3 regions of the Pseudomonas sp. No.117 genome follow, and region 1 is predicted to be linked to each of the others. Evidence: riboswitches for the same ligand, from Rfam matches in the RefSeq annotation. Region 1 holds a riboswitch; each other region holds the start of a gene.
What was found. Region 1 has a riboswitch for cobalamin ahead of ACYJP6_RS08205 (ABC transporter substrate-binding protein). Riboswitches for the same ligand answer to the same signal wherever they lie in the genome.
Positions count from the first base shown of each region.

Region 2: another riboswitch for cobalamin. It lies ahead of cobO (cob(I)yrinic acid a,c-diamide adenosyltransferase); the one in region 1 lies ahead of ACYJP6_RS08205 (ABC transporter substrate-binding protein).
Region 3: another riboswitch for cobalamin. It lies ahead of ACYJP6_RS11480 (CbtB domain-containing protein); the one in region 1 lies ahead of ACYJP6_RS08205 (ABC transporter substrate-binding protein).

Region 1 covers NZ_BAAJNP010000003.1:314,619-319,903, reverse strand. Annotated here, with positions in the region: gene cobG (precorrin-3B synthase) at 1-230, shown strand, start outside; gene ACYJP6_RS08220 (precorrin-8X methylmutase) at 223-849, shown strand; gene ACYJP6_RS08215 (precorrin-2 C(20)-methyltransferase) at 849-1,589, shown strand; gene cobJ (precorrin-3B C(17)-methyltransferase) at 1,577-3,247, shown strand; cobalamin riboswitch at 3,316-3,455, shown strand; gene ACYJP6_RS08205 (ABC transporter substrate-binding protein) at 3,487-4,503, shown strand; gene ACYJP6_RS08200 (FecCD family ABC transporter permease) at 4,500-5,285, shown strand, end outside.
Region 2 covers NZ_BAAJNP010000002.1:176,265-181,549, reverse strand. Annotated here, with positions in the region: gene ACYJP6_RS04355 (LacI family DNA-binding transcriptional regulator) at 1-687, shown strand, start outside; gene ACYJP6_RS04350 (2-hydroxyacid dehydrogenase) at 774-1,751, shown strand; gene ACYJP6_RS04345 (mandelate racemase/muconate lactonizing enzyme family protein) at 1,762-2,961, shown strand; gene ACYJP6_RS04340 (four-helix bundle copper-binding protein) at 2,967-3,296, opposite strand; cobalamin riboswitch at 3,396-3,589, shown strand; gene cobO (cob(I)yrinic acid a,c-diamide adenosyltransferase) at 3,682-4,308, shown strand; gene ACYJP6_RS04330 (cobyrinate a,c-diamide synthase) at 4,302-5,285, shown strand, end outside.
Region 3 covers NZ_BAAJNP010000004.1:347,770-353,054, reverse strand. Annotated here, with positions in the region: gene ACYJP6_RS11505 (PHP domain-containing protein) at 1-685, shown strand, start outside; gene ACYJP6_RS11500 (L-threonylcarbamoyladenylate synthase) at 682-1,311, shown strand; gene ACYJP6_RS11495 (segregation and condensation protein A) at 1,422-2,150, shown strand; gene ACYJP6_RS11490 (cobalamin biosynthesis protein) at 2,141-2,515, opposite strand; gene ACYJP6_RS11485 (CbtA family protein) at 2,515-3,189, opposite strand; gene ACYJP6_RS11480 (CbtB domain-containing protein) at 3,201-3,386, opposite strand; cobalamin riboswitch at 3,473-3,681, opposite strand; cobalamin riboswitch at 3,740-3,922, shown strand; gene cobW (cobalamin biosynthesis protein CobW) at 4,025-5,077, shown strand; gene cobN (cobaltochelatase subunit CobN) at 5,083-5,285, shown strand, end outside.

The DNA.
Region 1 (5,285 bases):
TGCGCCTGGCCGAACGGCTACCGGCCGGCGTGGCGGTGCATCTCTCCGGCTGCCCGCGCAGTTGCGCCCTGGCCGGCCAGGCACCCCATACGCTGCTGGCCGTGGCCCCCGGCCGCTATGACCTCTTCGTGCGCGACGCCACCCAGCCCGGTCCGGGCCGGCGGCGCGCCACCCACCTTTCTCTCGACGAGGCCGCCGCCTGGCTAGCCCGGAGCCCTAGTGATGCTTGAGTACGAACGCGACGGCCAGGCGATCTATCGCCAATCCTTCGCCACCATCCGCGCCGAGGCCGATCTCTCGGCCATTCCCGCCGACCTGGAAAAGCTCGCCGTGCGGGTGATCCACGCCTGCGGCATGGTCGACGTGGTCCAGGACCTGGCCTTTTCCCCAGGTGCCGGCGCGGCCGGTCGCGCGGCCCTGGCGGCCGGTGCGCCCATCCTCTGCGATGCGCGCATGGTCGCCGAGGGCGTCACTCGCACTCGCTTGCCAGCGAACAATCAGGTCATTTGCACCCTGCACGACGACGGCATCCGCGAGTTGGCCATCGAGCAGGGCAATACCCGTTCCGCCGTGGCCCTGGAGCGCTGGCGGCCACACCTGGCCGGCAGCGTTGTAGTGATCGGCAATGCCCCCACCGCGCTGTTCTACCTGTTGGAAATGCTCGACGCCGGCGCCCCCAAGCCGGCGCTGATCCTCGGCATGCCGGTGGGCTTCGTCGGGGCGATGGAGTCCAAGGACGCCCTGGCCGCCGACAGTCGCGGCGTGCCCTATGTCATCGTCCGCGGCCGCCGCGGTGGCAGTGCCATGGCCGCCGCCGCGGTCAACGCCCTGGCCACGGAGGTGGAGTGATGGCCGGCCGCCTGCTCGGCCTGGGCGTCGGCCCGGGCGATCCGGAACTCATCACCGTGAAGGCCCTGCGCCTGCTGCAGGGCGCGCCGGTGGTGGCCTATTTCGTCGCCAAGGCCAAGGCCAATGTCGGCCAGGGCGGCAATGCCTATGGCGTGATCGAGGGCTATCTGCTGGATGGCCAGCAGCGCCTGCCGCTGGTCTATCCGGTGACCACCGAGAAGCTGGCGCCGCCGCTGTCCTACGAGACGGTGATCGCCGATTTCTACGACACCGCCGCCGCCCAGGTGGCCGACCACCTGGATGCCGGCCGCGACGTGGCGGTGATCTGCGAGGGCGATCCCTTCTTCTACGGCTCCTACATGTACCTGCACGATCGCCTGGCCGAGCGCTACGAAGCCCAGGTGGTACCGGGGGTCTGCTCCATGCTCGGCGGCGTGGCCATGCTCGGTCTGCCGCTGGTCTATCGCAACCAGACCCTCACGGTGCTCTCCGGGGTGCTCTCCGCCGAGGAACTCAAGGCGCGCCTGGCCAGCGCCGACGCCGCCGTGGTGATGAAGCTCGGCCGTAACTTCGAGAAGGTGCGCCAGGTCTTGCGCGAGCTGGGCCTGGACGCGCGCGCCCGCTATATCGAGCGCGCCACCATGAGCAACCAGCGCATCGTGCCGCTGGACGAGGTGGAGCCCATGGCCTCGCCGTATTTCTCGCTGGTGGTGGTGCCGGGGGTGAAATGGAAGGGTTGAGCCCGGCCATCGTCATCCTCGGCCCCGGTGCCCTGGCCACCGCCCGCCGCCTGCAGGCCGGCTTGCCGGGTAGCCAGGTGCACGGCCTCGCCGGACGGGTCGAGGGCGATGTCAGCTACGATGCCTTCGGCGACCAGCTGCGTGAGCTCTATCGGCAGCAGCGGCCGCTGGTGGTGCTCTGCGCCGCCGGCATCGTCATCCGTACCCTGGCGCCGCTCTTGGACGATAAGACCGCCGAGCCGCCGGTGCTGGCGGTGGCCGAGGACGGCAGCGCCGTGGTGCCGCTGCTGGGCGGCCTGGCCGGGGCCAATCGCCTGGCCCGTCAGCTCGGTACGCTACTGGGCGTGGCCCCGGCCATCACCACCAGCGGCGAACTGAGATTCGGCACCTGCCTGCTCGATCCGCCTACCGGCTATGCCTTGGCCGATGTCGACGTGGCCAAGCACCGGGTGGCCGATCTGCTGGCCGGTGAGCCGGTGCGCATCGAGGGCGAGGCGCCCTGGCTGGACGAGGTGCCCCTGGCCCGCGATCCCGCCGCGCGACAGCGCATCCTGGTCTCGCCACTGGCCAGCACCGACGATCACACCCTGCTGATCCATCCCCGCGCGGTGTTGGTGGCGGTACGCGCCGATGCCACCGCGACTGCCGTCAGCGAATTGCTCGCCAGTACCGGCTATGCGCCAGGCGCCGTCGCCGTGCTCCTGGCGCGGGCGGAAGACATGGCCACGCCCGCCCTGGCCGAGCTGAGCCAGGCGCTGGACGTACCGCTGAGATTCGTCGACGCCGGCACCCCGGACTTCGCCCAGGCGACCGTCGACCGCGCCCAGGAGCGTGGCATCGCCCTGCACCTGCACCCGACGCCGCTGGACGCCGATCGGCTCGGGCAACGCCGTGGTCGCCTCAGCGTGGTGGGCCTCGGCCCCGGCGCGGCCGAACTCATGGCCCCGGTGGTGCGCCGCAGCCTGGACCAGGCCCAGGACGTGCTCGGCTATGCCACCTACGTGAACATGGCCGGTCCCCTGCGACCCGACCAGCTGGCCCATGCCAGCGACAACCGCGAGGAGCTGCAGCGCGCCCGTCACGCCTTCGAATTGGCCGCCAGCGGTCGGCGCGTGGTCATGGTGTCGTCCGGTGATCCGGGGGTCTTCGCCATGGCCGCGGCGGTGCTGGAGGTGCTGGAAGGCGCTGCGGATCCGCGCTGGGCAGCGGTGGAGCTGGAGATCCTGCCGGGCATCACCGCGGCCATGGCCAGCGCCGCCCTGGCGGGGGCGCCCCTGGGCCACGACTTCTGCCTGATCTCCCTGTCCGACAACCTCAAGCCCTGGGCGGTGATCGAGCAGCGGCTGCGCCAGGCCGCCGCGGCGGACCTGGCGATGGCCTTCTACAACCCCATCTCCAAGGCCCGTCCGCATCAGTTGGACCGGGCCCTGGACGTCCTGCGCAGCTGTCGCCCGGCGACCACTCCGGTAATTCTCGGCCGCGATGTCGGCCGGCCCGGTGGCGGTCTCGAATACACCAGCCTCGGCGCCTTGCGCAGCGATAGGGTGGATTCACGCACCCTGGTGATCCTCGGCTCCAGCCATACCCGGCGTTTCCCGCGGGCCGATGGTGGCGAATGGGTCTATACGCCACGCTGGTATGATTCTGAATTGTTATAAAGTAACATTCTGGCGCGTTTGAGAAGTCGCCGGCCGAGCGCGGGCACTTTCCAGGCGAAACCGGTGCTTGAAGATTGGTCGCCGCTGGTTCACCGTCGGCGACACCTCAGATCCGCTGGCGGGAAGCCGGTGCAAATCCGGCGCGGTCGCGCCACTGTGAGTCTCCTTCGGGAGATGAGCCAGACCTTGCCAGGGGACACCAACCATCCACAAGGGACGCGTCATCCCAAGGAGAGTCCATGCTTCGCCGTCTTTCGCCGCTGCTAGCCGCTGCGGCACTGTCCGTTTCGTCCTTCACCGCTCAGGCCGCCACCCACTATCCGCTGACCGTGCACAACTGCGGTCGCGACCTGGTCTTCGAGCACACGCCGCAACGTCTGGTCAGTATCGGCCAGGCCAGCACCGAGCTGCTGTTGCGCCTGGGCGTTGCCCCGCGGATGGTGGGCACTGGCGTCTGGTTCGGTGGCTTGCCCGTGGATCTGCAGGCAGAGGGCAAGGGCGTCCCGCGCCTGGCCGACAACGCGCCCAGCTTCGAGGCCGTGGTCGGTACCCGGCCGGACCTGGTGGCGGCGCAGTACACCTATCATGTCGGCCCCGGTGGCGAGGTGGGCGACTTCCCGCGCTTCGCCGACCTCGGCATCGCCGCCTACGTGGCGCCCAGCGATTGCGAGGGCAAGGCGGTGACCGCCGATTCCAACAGCGACGGCAGTCGCAGCGCGCCCTTCGACATGCAGCTGGTGACCCGTGAAGTGCACGAGCTGGCGACCATCCTCGATGTGCAGCCGGCCGGCGACCGCCTGGCGGCTGAGTTGGACCGGCGTATCGCCGCCGCTGGCGAGCAAGCCAAGGCTGCCGGGGTGCAGGGGCGCTCGGTGCTGTTCTGGTTCTCCAGTACCCGCCTGGAAGGGGATCCCTGGGTAGCCGGCAACCTCGGTGCGCCCGCCTGGATCGCGCGCGCCCTGGGGCTGCGCAACGTGGTGGACAGCGCCGAGGAATGGCCGGCAGTGAGCTGGGAGCGCGTCGCCGCCCTGGACCCGGACTATATCGTGGTGGCGCGCATGGACCGCCGCCTGTACCCGGCCGACGACGTCGACAAGAAACTGGCCTTCCTGCGCAGCGATCCCCTGACCCGCGAATTGCGCGCGGTGCGCGAGAACCACCTGCTGGTGGTGGACGCCCCGACCCTCAACCCCTCGCTGCGGGTGGTGGATGGCGTCGAGGCCCTGGCCAGCGCCCTGGCCAAGCCCAAACCATGAGCCTGCCCCTGGCGGCCGAAGGCGCCCGGCCCTGGCGCTGGCTGCTGGGCCTGGCCGCCGTGCTGGCGCTGGCCGCCAGCGTGGTGTTCGCGGCCTCCTTCGGCGAGATGCCCATCGCCCCCCTCACCAGCCTGCAGGCCATCGCCAATGGTCTCGGTCTGGGCCCCTATCCGGTGGAGCGCATCGTCCAGGGTATCGTCTGGGAATACCGCTTCAGCCGCGCCCTGGTAGCGGCCTGCTGCGGCGCGGGCCTGGCGGTGTCCGGCGCCATCCTCCAGGCGCTGCTGCGCAACGCCCTGGCCGAACCCTATGTGCTGGGGCTGTCGGCCGGCGCCTCCACCGGCGCGGTGCTGGTGATGCTGCTGGGCGTCGGCGGCGGGGTGCTCGGGGTGTCCCTGGGCGCCTTCCTCGGCGCCATGCTGGCCTTCACCGTGGTGCTGCCCTTTCTCGGCAGCGGCGGCAGCACCCGCATCATCCTCGCCGGGGTTGCCGCCTCCCAGCTGTTCAATGCCCTGACCGCCTATATCGTCGCCACCGCGGCCAACGCCGAGCAGGCGCGTAGCGTCATGTTCTGGCTGCTCGGCAGCCTGTCTGGGGTGCGCTGGCCGGATGTCTGGCTGGCCGGCGCCGTGGTCCTGGGTGGCCTGCTGGTCTGCCTCGCTTGCGCCCGGGCGCTGGATGCCTTCGCCTTCGGCGAGGACGCCGCCGCCAGCCTAGGGGTGGCGGTGGGTCCGCTGCGCCTGCTGCTGCTGGCGGTCACCGGCCTGATCACCGCCTGCCTG
Region 2 (5,285 bases), on a different contig from region 1:
CCGGCGCAGGAGGAGGCCTTGCTGGCGACCATTCTCAGCCGACGACCGGATGGGCTGATCCTCACCGGCACCGACCATACCCCGGCGAGTCGCGCGCGCCTGAGGGCCGCAGGCCTGCCGGTGGTGGAAACATGGGATCTCAGCGAGGATCCCATCGACCAGGTCGTGGGCTTTCGCCACGACGCCGTGGGCCGACTGTTGGCGCAGCGGGCTGCCGCTGGCGGCTACGCCCAGGTCGCCCAGGTGGCCGTCGACGATCCCCGTGGTACCCGGCGACGCCTGGCGCTGAGCGAGGCCCTCGCCGCGGCCGGGATCGCCGAAACGGAACCGGTGCTATTCAGCGGCCTGCCGGCCCTGGAGCAGGGGCGGCTGGCGTTGCGTCGGCTGCTGCGGCAGACGCCACGGCGCCCGCTGCTGGTGGTCTGCACCTCGGACACCCTGGCCCAAGGGGTGCTGACCGAGGCCCTGGCGCAGGGCGTGAGGGTGCCGGCCGAGGTGGCGGTGATCGGCTTCGGCGACATGGCCTTCGCCGCCCATACCCTGCCGGCGCTGACCACGGTACGCGTCGAGGCCGGCGCCCTGGGGCGGGAGGCGGCGGAGCTGCTGCTGGCGCGCCTGGCCGGCGGCAACGGCCAACCCCATCCGCGCGACCTGGGTTTCGACCTGATCGAGCGCGCAAGCACCTAGGATGGATAGGGGTTGTCAGACAACCCTTCGGACGTTAAGGTCGAGGAATGGTAGCGGTACCATTTTCTTGGCGAGGGATGACCCGGATGAGGATCGTGATGATCGGTGAAGCGGCCCGGCACCAGGCGGAGATCGCCCGCGGCCTCAGTGAACCGGCGAGTTTCGTCGCCTTGCCCCGCGATGCCCATGACTCTGCCGGTTGGGATGACCAGATCGAGGGTGCCGACGTGCTGGTCGCCATGCGCCTGCAGCGGACCGGACAGGCACCGCGGGTGAGACTGCTGCAGGTGCCCGGCGCCGGTCTGGATGGCATCGACCTCGGCGTGCTGCCGGTGGATTGCCGGGTCTGCAACGTCTTCGAGCATGAGATTCCCATGGCGGAATACGCCCTGGCCTGCCTGCTGGATCACGAGGTGCGGCTAGGCGAGGCCCGAGCGGCCTTCGATAGCCAACGCTGGAGTCAGGCCTACCTCGAGCGTCAGCCGCGCGGTGAGCTGCACGGCAGGACGCTGGTGATCCTCGGCTTCGGTCGCATCGGCCAGGCGGTGGCGCAGCGGGCGCGCGCTTTCGGCATGCGCATCCTGGCCGTCACCCGCAGTGCCTGCAATGGCCAGGTGCCCGCTGGCGCCGATGGCGCCCTGCCGCCCGCGGCGCTCGACGAGGCGCTGGGCCAGGCCGACTACGTGGTGCTGGCCTGTCCGCTGGACGAGCGAACCCGGGGCTGCTTCGGTACCGCCCAATTCGCCGCCATGCGGCCACACGCCGTGTTGCTGAACCTGGCACGGGCCGCGGTGGTGGACGAGGACGCCCTCCATGCGGCGCTGGTCGAGCGGCGCATCGCCAAGGCCTACTTGGATGTCTGGTACCGCTATCCCAGTGGCGAGGCCGACCAGGTGGCGCCGGCGCGCGAGCGCTTCGAGGACCTCGCCAACGCCTTCTGCACGCCGCATATCTCCGGTTGGACCCAAGGGCTGTTCGCCCGCCGCTATGCCTTGATCGCCGCCAACATCGAACGCCTGCGCCGCGGCGAACCGCTGCTCAATCAGGTCCATGGGCCCCGTTAGAGGACACGTCATGCGCATCACCCGTATCGAAACCACGCGCCTGGCCGAATTTCCCAACCTGCTCTGGGTGGAAATTCATACCGATAGTGGCCTGGTCGGTCTCGGCGAGACCTTCCGCGGCGCCGAAGCCGTGGAGGCCCAGATCCATTCGCTCTGCGCGCCGCTGTTGCTGGGCCGTGATCCCCTGCAGCTCGAAGCCCACAGCCGGGCACTGTTGCGCGGTTACCTGGGCTTCAACGGCAGCGGCGTGGAGACCCGTGCGGCGTCGGCGCTGGACATCGCCCTCTGGGACCTGTTCGGCCAGGCCCTGGGCGTGCCCATCCACCAGTTGCTCGGCGGCCGCGTCCATGAGCGGATGCGCGCCTACAACACCTGCGCCAGCCCCCACTTCAACACCGGTGGCGAGCGGCGCCGGCTGGTCGCCAAGGGCGAGGCGCGGCCGCTCGGCCGCTACGACGACCAGGTGGCCGCGGTGGAATGTCCTGGCGCCCTGGCCGAGAGCCTGGTGGACGAAGGCTTCGCCGCCATGAAGATCTGGCCCTTCGATGCCTTCGCCCTGGCCAGCCACGGCCAGTACCTGTCCAGCGCCGAGCTGCGCCAGGGCCTGGAGCCCTTCGCCCGGATCCGCGAGGCGGTGGGCGACCGCATCGCGGTGATGTGTGAATTCCATTCGCTGTGGAATCCCACCTGCGCCCTGCAGATCGCCCGGGAACTCAAGGAATACGACATTTTCTGGGCCGAGGATCCGATCAAGATGGACCATGTCCAGGGACTCGCGGACTTCCGGCGGCTGGCCGGTATCCCGGTCTGCGGCAGCGAGACCCTGGCCATGCGCGGTGCCTTCCGCGACCTGTTGGCGGCCGACGCCCTGGATTACGTGATGGTGGATCTTTCCTGGTGCGGAGGACTGAGCGAGGCGCGCAAGATCGCCACCCTGGCCGAGGCCTACCAGAAGCCCATCGCCCCGCACGACTGCACCGGTCCGGTGGTGCTGATGGCCTCCCTGCACCTGGGGTTGGCCTCGCCCAATGCCATCTTCCAGGAAGTGGTGCGGGCCTATCTGGCGGGTTTCTATTGCGATCTGGTGACCGAGCTGCCGGTACTGGAGCAGGGCTGGCTGCTGCCACCGACCGCCCCAGGGCTGGGGACCGCCCTGCAACCGGCCCTGCGGCAGCGACCGGACCGGAGCGGCCGGGTATCGGCGATCTGAGGGGCTCAGGCGGCCATGGCCGCACAGGCGTCGGCGCAGGCTTCACAGGCCCGGGCACAGGCCTGGCAGTGCTCGGCCTTGTGCTTGCCGCACTCGGCGGCGCAGGCGCGGCAGGTGGCCAGGCACAGGGCACAGGCTTCGGCGATGCGGTCGCTGTTGCGCTGCATGAAGGTGGCGGCCAGGCGACAGGCATCGGCGCAGTCGCGGTCCAGGCGGACGCACTCGCGCATCATGTCGATATGGTCTTCGCCCAGGCAGGCACTGGCGCAGGTTTCGCAGGCCGCGGCGCAGTCGAGGCAGGCCTTGATGCAGGCGGCGAGGGTGGAATCGGTCATCCGGTATCTCCTGGCGGTTTGGGGGTTCAGGGTGGACCCGGTCGCGGGGCGCCGAGTTCGGGTGGCGCGATCGATTGACGCTCTCCCGGCTAGTCCGTACCCTGCGCCCTTGCACGTGGTGCCCCGCTTGAGCCGGGGTGAAACAGGGAAGCCGGTCGAGCCGGCGCTGCCCCCGCAACGGTAGTTGAGTAGTAGCGGCGCGATACCCACTGGCCTGGCCGGGAAGGGGCGCCGCGGATGCCCCTGGGCATCGCCTCACGAGCCCGGAGACCGGCCACGCCTGCGTTCATCTCGGCGATGCGGAGGGCATCGTGCGGTGTCACCCCTGCCTGGCAGGCGGTGCCTCTGCCCGTGCCTCCGCCGCGCCCGCATCCGGAGCACCGCCATGACCGATACCCCCGAATCCACCAGCCCCGAGCGCGACGAACGCCACCGCGCGCGCATGGTGCGCAAGAAGGCGGTGATCGACGCCCGCATCGCCGAGGCCCAGGACGAGCGTGGCCTGCTGCTGGTGCACACCGGCATCGGCAAGGGCAAGAGCAGCTCGGCCTTCGGCATGGCAGCGCGCGCCCTTGGCCACGGCATGAAGGTGGGCGTGGTGCAGTTCATCAAGGGCCGCCGCGACACCGGCGAACAACTCTTCTTCAAGCGCTTTCCCGACGAGGTGCGCTACCACGTCATGGGCGAAGGCTTCACCTGGGACACCCAGGATCGCGCCCGCGACCTGCAATCGGCCGCCGCGGCCTGGGCGGTCGCGGTGGAGCTCCTGCGTGACCCGGCCATCGGCCTGGTGCTGCTGGACGAACTCAACATCGCCTTCAAGCATGGCTACCTGGAGGTCGACCAGGTACTGGCCGATCTCGCCGGCCGCCCGGCGCACCAGCACGTGGTGGTGACCGGCCGCGGCGCGCCGCCGGCGCTGGTCGAGGCCGCCGATACCGTGACCGACATGAGCCTGGTCAAGCATGCCTTCCAGGCCGGCGTCCGCGCCCAGCAGGGTATCGAATGGTAGGCCAGGCGCGGCATTGCCCGGCGCTGCTGATCGCCGCGCCGGCGTCCGGCCAGGGCAAGACCAGCGTCACCGCGGCGCTGGCCCGCCTGCATGCGCGGCAGGGCCGGCGGGTGCGGGTGTTCAAGTGCGGTCCGGATTTCCTCGACCCCATGATCCTCGCCCGCGCCAGTGGCGCGCCGGTCTACCAGCTCGACCTCTGGATGATCGGCGAGGCCGAGAGCCGGCGGCTGCTATGGGAAGCGGCGGGAGCGGCCGATCTCATCCTCATCGAGGGCGTCATGGGCCTGTTCGACGGCCAGCCCTCGGCGGCGGACCTGGCCGAGCGCTTCGGCGTGCCGGTGCTGGGGGTGATCGACGCGGCCGGCCTGGCGCAGACCTTTGGCGCCCTGGCCTATGGCCTGGCCCACTATCGCCCGAGCCTGCCATTCGCCGGGGTGCTGGCCAATCGCAGTGGCAGCCCGCGGCAGACCCAGTTGATCCGCGGCAGCCTGCCGGAGGGCATGACCTTCTTCGGCAGCCTGCCCCGGGATGCCGGTATCGAGCTGCCCAGTCGCCACCTGGGGCTGATCCAGGCCGACGAGGTCACCGACCTGGATCGCCGTCTCGACGCCGCCGCCGATGCCCTGGCGGCCAGTTCCGACATCGAATTGCCGACGCCCGTGGCCTTCGCCGCACCGGAGCCGACGTCCGTCTCGCCCCTGCTGGCCGGGGTGCGCATCGGCGTAGCCCGGGATGCGGCCCTGGCTTTCATCTACCAGGCCAACCTGGATCTCTTGCGCGCCCTGGGCGCCGAGTTGTCCTTCTTTTCCGTACTCGCCGATAGCCAGCTGCCCGAGGTGGACAGCCTCTACCTGCCGGGCGGCTATCCCGAGTTGCACCTGCAGGCACTGTCGAACAACCTCGGCATGCGCGCGGCCATTCGTGCCCATCATGGGGCGGGCAAGCCGATCCTCGCCGAATGCGGCGGCATGCTCTAT
Region 3 (5,285 bases), on a different contig from region 1:
GATGTCCTGCACCTGGGGGGGCGCCACCTTGCACGTGCTGGGCTACGCCTTCGCCCCCGGGGCCCCGGAGCTCGAAGCGGCGCTGGCAGCGCTGCACGAGGGGCGCTGGGAGCGGGCCCGGGAAATCGATCGGCGGCTGGCGGCCAAGGGCATGCCCGGCACCCTGGACGGTGCCCGCGCGGTCCAGCTCGCCCTGGGCGACAGCCGCAACGCCCCCGCACGGCCACATTTCGCCGAACACCTGGTGCAGGCCGGCTACGTGGCCGACCGCGGCGAGGCTTTTCGCAAGTGGCTGGGTGGCGGCAAGCTGGGCGACGTCAAGCAGCATTGGCCGACCCTCGCCGAGACCCTGGTCACCCTCAAGGCGGCCAAGGCCTGGATCAGCCTGGCACATCCGCTGGCCTACGGTTTCACCCGCACCAAGTTGCGCAAGCTGATCGGAGAATTCGTCGGCGGCGGTGGCCATGCCATCGAGGTGGTCAACGGCGTCCAGCCGGCCGAGCAGGTGGGTACCTTGGCAATTCTGGCGCGGGAATTCGGTCTGATGGTGAGCGCGGGCAGCGATTTCCACGCGCCGGCCGACTGGTCGGACCTGGGCATGTACCGGCCGTTGCCCGAAGATCTGCCGCCCCTCTGGGCGCGTTTCAGCCAACCGCTCTACCCTCAGGATCGAGAACCCCAATGAGCCAGTTCATCGAGATTCATCCGCAGAATCCCCAGCCGCGGCTGATCCGTCAGGCCGTGGAAGTCATCCAGTCCGGTGGCGTGATCGCCTATCCCACCGACTCGTCCTATGCCCTGGGCTGTCGCATCGGCGAGAAGAGCGCGGTCGAGCGTATCCGCCGTATCCGCCAGCTCGATGACAAGCACAACTTCACCCTGGTGTGCTGTGATCTGTCCGAGCTGGGGATCTATGCCAAGGTGGATACCAGTGCCTTCCGCCTGCTCAAGGCCTACACCCCGGGGCCCTACACCTTCATTCTGAACGCCACCCGCGAAGTGCCGCGGATGCTGCTGCATCCCAAGCGCCGCACCATCGGCGTGCGGGTCCCCCAGCACCCCATCACCCTGGCGCTGCTGGAGGCGCTGGGTGAGCCGCTGATGAGCGTGAGCCTCATCCTGCCGGGGGATGACGAGGCCCTGGGCGACGCCTGGGAGATCCGCGAACGCCTCGAACACTTCGTCGATCTGGTGATCGAGGGCGGACCGGGTGGACTGCAGCCTTCCACCGTCATCAGCCTGGCCGAGGACGAACCGGAAGTGATCCGGGTCGGGGCCGGGGATCCCAAGCCCTTCATGATCGAAGCATGAGCGAGGTCCTGGATGCCCAGCTGCTCGAGCCCGAGCAACTGCGGCTGGCACTGGTCTACGGTGAGGCCTTCACCGAACTGCCCCAGGACCTCTATATCCCGCCAGACGCCCTGGAGGTGTTCCTCGAAGCCTTCGAGGGGCCGCTCGACCTGCTGCTCTACCTGATCCGCAAGCAGAACATCGACATCCTCGACATCCCGGTCGCCGAGATCACCCGGCAGTACATGAGCTATGTCGAGCTGATGAAGGCGGTGCAGCTGGAGCTGGCGGCGGAGTACCTGCTGATGGCGGCCATGCTGGCGGAGATCAAGTCGCGCATGCTGCTGCCGCGCGCGGAGGGCCTCGCTGACGAAGAAGAAGATCCTCGTGCCGAGTTGATCCGGCGCCTGCAGGAATACGAGCGTTTCAAGAAGGCGGCGGAGGATCTCGATGACCTTCCGCGCGAAGGGCGCAACTTCGTGGTGCCGACCCTGCCGGCGCCTGACGCCCGGGCGCGCAAGCTGTTGCCCGAGGTTGACCTGAGCGAATTGCTGCTGGCCATGGGCGAGGTGCTGCGCCGTGCGGACCTGTTCGAGAGTCACCAGGTGACCCGCGAGATCCTGTCCACCCGCGAGCGCATGAGTCAGGTGCTGGAGCGACTGAAGGATGGCGCCTTCGTACCCTTCGTCGCGCTGTTTACCCTGGAGGAGGGGCGGCTGGGCGTGGTGGTGACCTTCATGGCCATCCTCGAACTGGTCAAGGAGTCCCTGGTGGAGCTGGTGCAGAACGAGCCCTTCAGCCCCATCCACGTCCGCGCCCGGGTGAGTGGCGCCGACGCGGAAGAAGAACCTCAGGCATAGGCCAGTGCCGCGGTGGCCGCGGCGCTCTTGCGCTTGCTCACCAGCAATCGCGCGTCTGCACCGGCCGCCAGCAGGGCGGCGGCTTCGGCGATGCTTGGGCTGCCGGTGTGCTGCAGCGCGACAGCGCTGGCAGCGGTGGTGCCGGGTCGCGTGGCCAGGTTGTCCGCTGGAAAGCCTCGCAGGGGCAGTTGCCAGAGACGCGCGAGTTCCTGCAGGCCGGGCTCTTCCAGCCGCGCATCCAGGGTGGCGAGCGCCGCAAGTTGGTCGATCTCGCAGCCCGCTTCGTTCAACACCGCCTGGGCAAGCTCGGCCAGTTCGTCAACCGAACACCCTCGGCGGCAACCCAGGCCCAGTATCAGCCTCATCAGGCGCGGCTGCTCTGGCGCTGGAAGAGCCAGCTGCAGGCCAGTCCAAGCAACAGCCAGAACGGCAGGTTGCTCGCCAGCACGGCGATCTGGAAGTGCCGCTGCAGGTCCTCCGGCGCCAGGCTGGCGTGTTCGACCGGTTGCGGGGCGCCGAGCAGGTGCGGCAGGACCAACAGGCCCAAGGCCGCGATCTTGAAGCCGGGATGGCGCGCGAAGACCAGCAGAGCTAGGGCGCCGGCAGTAGCGCCAGCGGTGCCGATCCACCAGAGCTGGCGCAGGGTCAGATCGGCGGCGGCGGTGCCCGGCAATTCCGGCGGCAGGCCGAGGCTGGGGGCAAGGCAGAAGGTGGCATAGCCGGCCAGCCCCCAGAGCAACCCCTGATGAACGCGCGTCGGGGCGCGCAGGTTGAACAGGCCGGTGAGCAAGAGGCCGAAGCCCACCGCCACCACCAGGTTGCCGCCGAAGGTCGACAGGGTGCGCGGCCAGCCGTCCGCGGGTGTCCAGGCTTCCTCACCATGCTCATGGTGTTCGGCCACTGCCGGTGCCTCGGCCTGGACCTCGTAGGTTTCCGCCTGGAGGATGAGCGGGGTCATCCAGAGGCCCTGCAGGACGCTCAGGAGCAGGGCGGCGAGCAGGCCGGCCAGGGCGGCACTGAAGGCGATACGCTGGAACATGTCGAGCTCCTTCAGTGGCAGGGGAAGCCTTCGCTGTGACGGGTGTCGTGGGCGCCATTGTGCAACGCCTCGACGTGGGAGAAACCGGCCAGGAACACCAGGCTCAGGCCGAGGAAGCAGGCGAGCAGGGTGGCGGTCAGGCGTTGGGCACGGGTATTGGTCTGGGACAGGGCGGTGGCGGAGCGGGCGACGGTCATGGCAAGGCCTCGGAGTCGAAGCGGCAGGGACGCGCCTAGGCAGCGAGCCGCAGGCGGCCGCCGTCCAGCACGACCGCCCACCGCGGGTTGCTTGAAAGCGACAGGCCGGTCTCCGGACTTACGAGGGTCGCATACCTATGCAACTACCAGAATCGCCTTCCCCAGACTTGCCGGCCGGGTGGCATCGTGATCCTGCGCTCGTCTACCGTTGCGGGGGCAGTGCCGGACTCGGACCGGCTTCCCGTTTCACCGCGACCCATGGCGGAGTCGCGACACCTGAAGCAAGGTTCAGCAGACCATGGGCGTCGTCCGCCGGTCAAGCCTGTTCGATTGACACCCCGGCGGGGCACTCGTAGCCTGTCGCGTTCCGAGGTGCTCTTGTCTGCAAGAGCTTGAAAGGGAACGCGGTGCGATACCGCGGCTGCCCCCGCAACTGTAAGCGGCATCCAGAACCTCTCCACTAGGCCACTGCTCACGCGGGAAGGCCGGAGCCAGGCGCCGCGAGCCAGGAGACCTGCCTCGCCAGTTTCCCATACGCAACCGGGCGGGGTGATCCGGGCTGCCATCAGGGCCTCGCCGTTGGGCGAGCGTCCGGCATGCCTGCCCGTCTTCTTTCGCTTTCCATCTAAGGGCAGCCCATGAAAACCCTGGCCAAGACCCCCGTCACCATCGTCACCGGCTTCCTCGGTGCCGGCAAGACCACCCTGCTGCGCCACATGCTCGATCACGCCGAAGGGCGTCGCATCGCAGTGATCGTCAACGAATTCGGCGAGCTGGGCATCGATGGCGAAATCCTGCGCCAGTGCAGCATCGGCTGCAGCGAAGAAGAGGCCCAGGGCCGCGTTTTCGAGTTGGCCAACGGCTGCCTGTGCTGCACCGTTCAGGAGGAATTCTTCCCGGTGATGAAGGAGCTGGTGGCACGCCGTGGCGACATCGACCACATCCTCATCGAGACCAGCGGCCTGGCCCTGCCCAAGCCCCTGGTGCAAGCCTTCCAGTGGCCGGAGATCCGCAACGCCTGCACCGTGGACGCGGTGATCACCGTGGTCGACAGCCCGGCGGTAGCGGCTGGCACCTTCGCTGCTCATCCCGAGCAGGTGGATGTCCAGCGCCGCCAGGACCCCAACCTGGACCATGAATCGCCGCTGCACGAATTGTTCGAAGACCAGTTGGCCAGCGCCGATCTCGTGATCCTCAACAAGGCCGACGGTCTGGACGCCGAGGCCCTGACGCGGGTACGTGCCGAGGTGAGCGAAGAGTTGCCAGCCGCGGTCAAGGTGGTGGAGGCCAGTCGTGGCGTGCTCCCCTTGTCGGTCCTGCTGGGCCTGCAGGCCGAGTCCGAGGCCCATATCGACAGCCGTCCGACCCATCACGACCTCGAAGGGCACGAGGATCACGATCACGATGAATTCGATTCCTTCGGTGTCGAGCTGCCCGAGGTGGCCGAGGCGACCTTGCTGGCGGCCCTGGGCGAGGTGGTCAAGACCCATGGCGTGCTGCGTGTGAAGGGCTTCGCCGCCATTGCCGGCAAGCCGTTGCGTCTGCTGGTACAGGGGGTCGGCACTCGCTTCGACAAGCATTTCGATCGCGCCTGGCAGGCGGGTGAGGCTCGCACTACCCAGCTGGTGCTGATCGGCCAGGAGCTGGACCAGGCGGCCATCACCGCCCAGCTGCGCGCCGCGGTGGCCTGAGCTAGATGCATCTGTTGCGTACCCAGCCGGGCGGCTTCGTCCCGGACGACGGCATCGCCCACCTGGCGCAGACGCCGGGTGAAATCGTCGTCCTCTGCAGTGGTGACTCGCATCTGGCGCTACTGGCCGAGGCCACCCGCACCCTCGACGCCGGCTATCCCAGTCTGCGTCTGGCCAATCCCATGCAGCTGCAGAACCACGCCTCGGT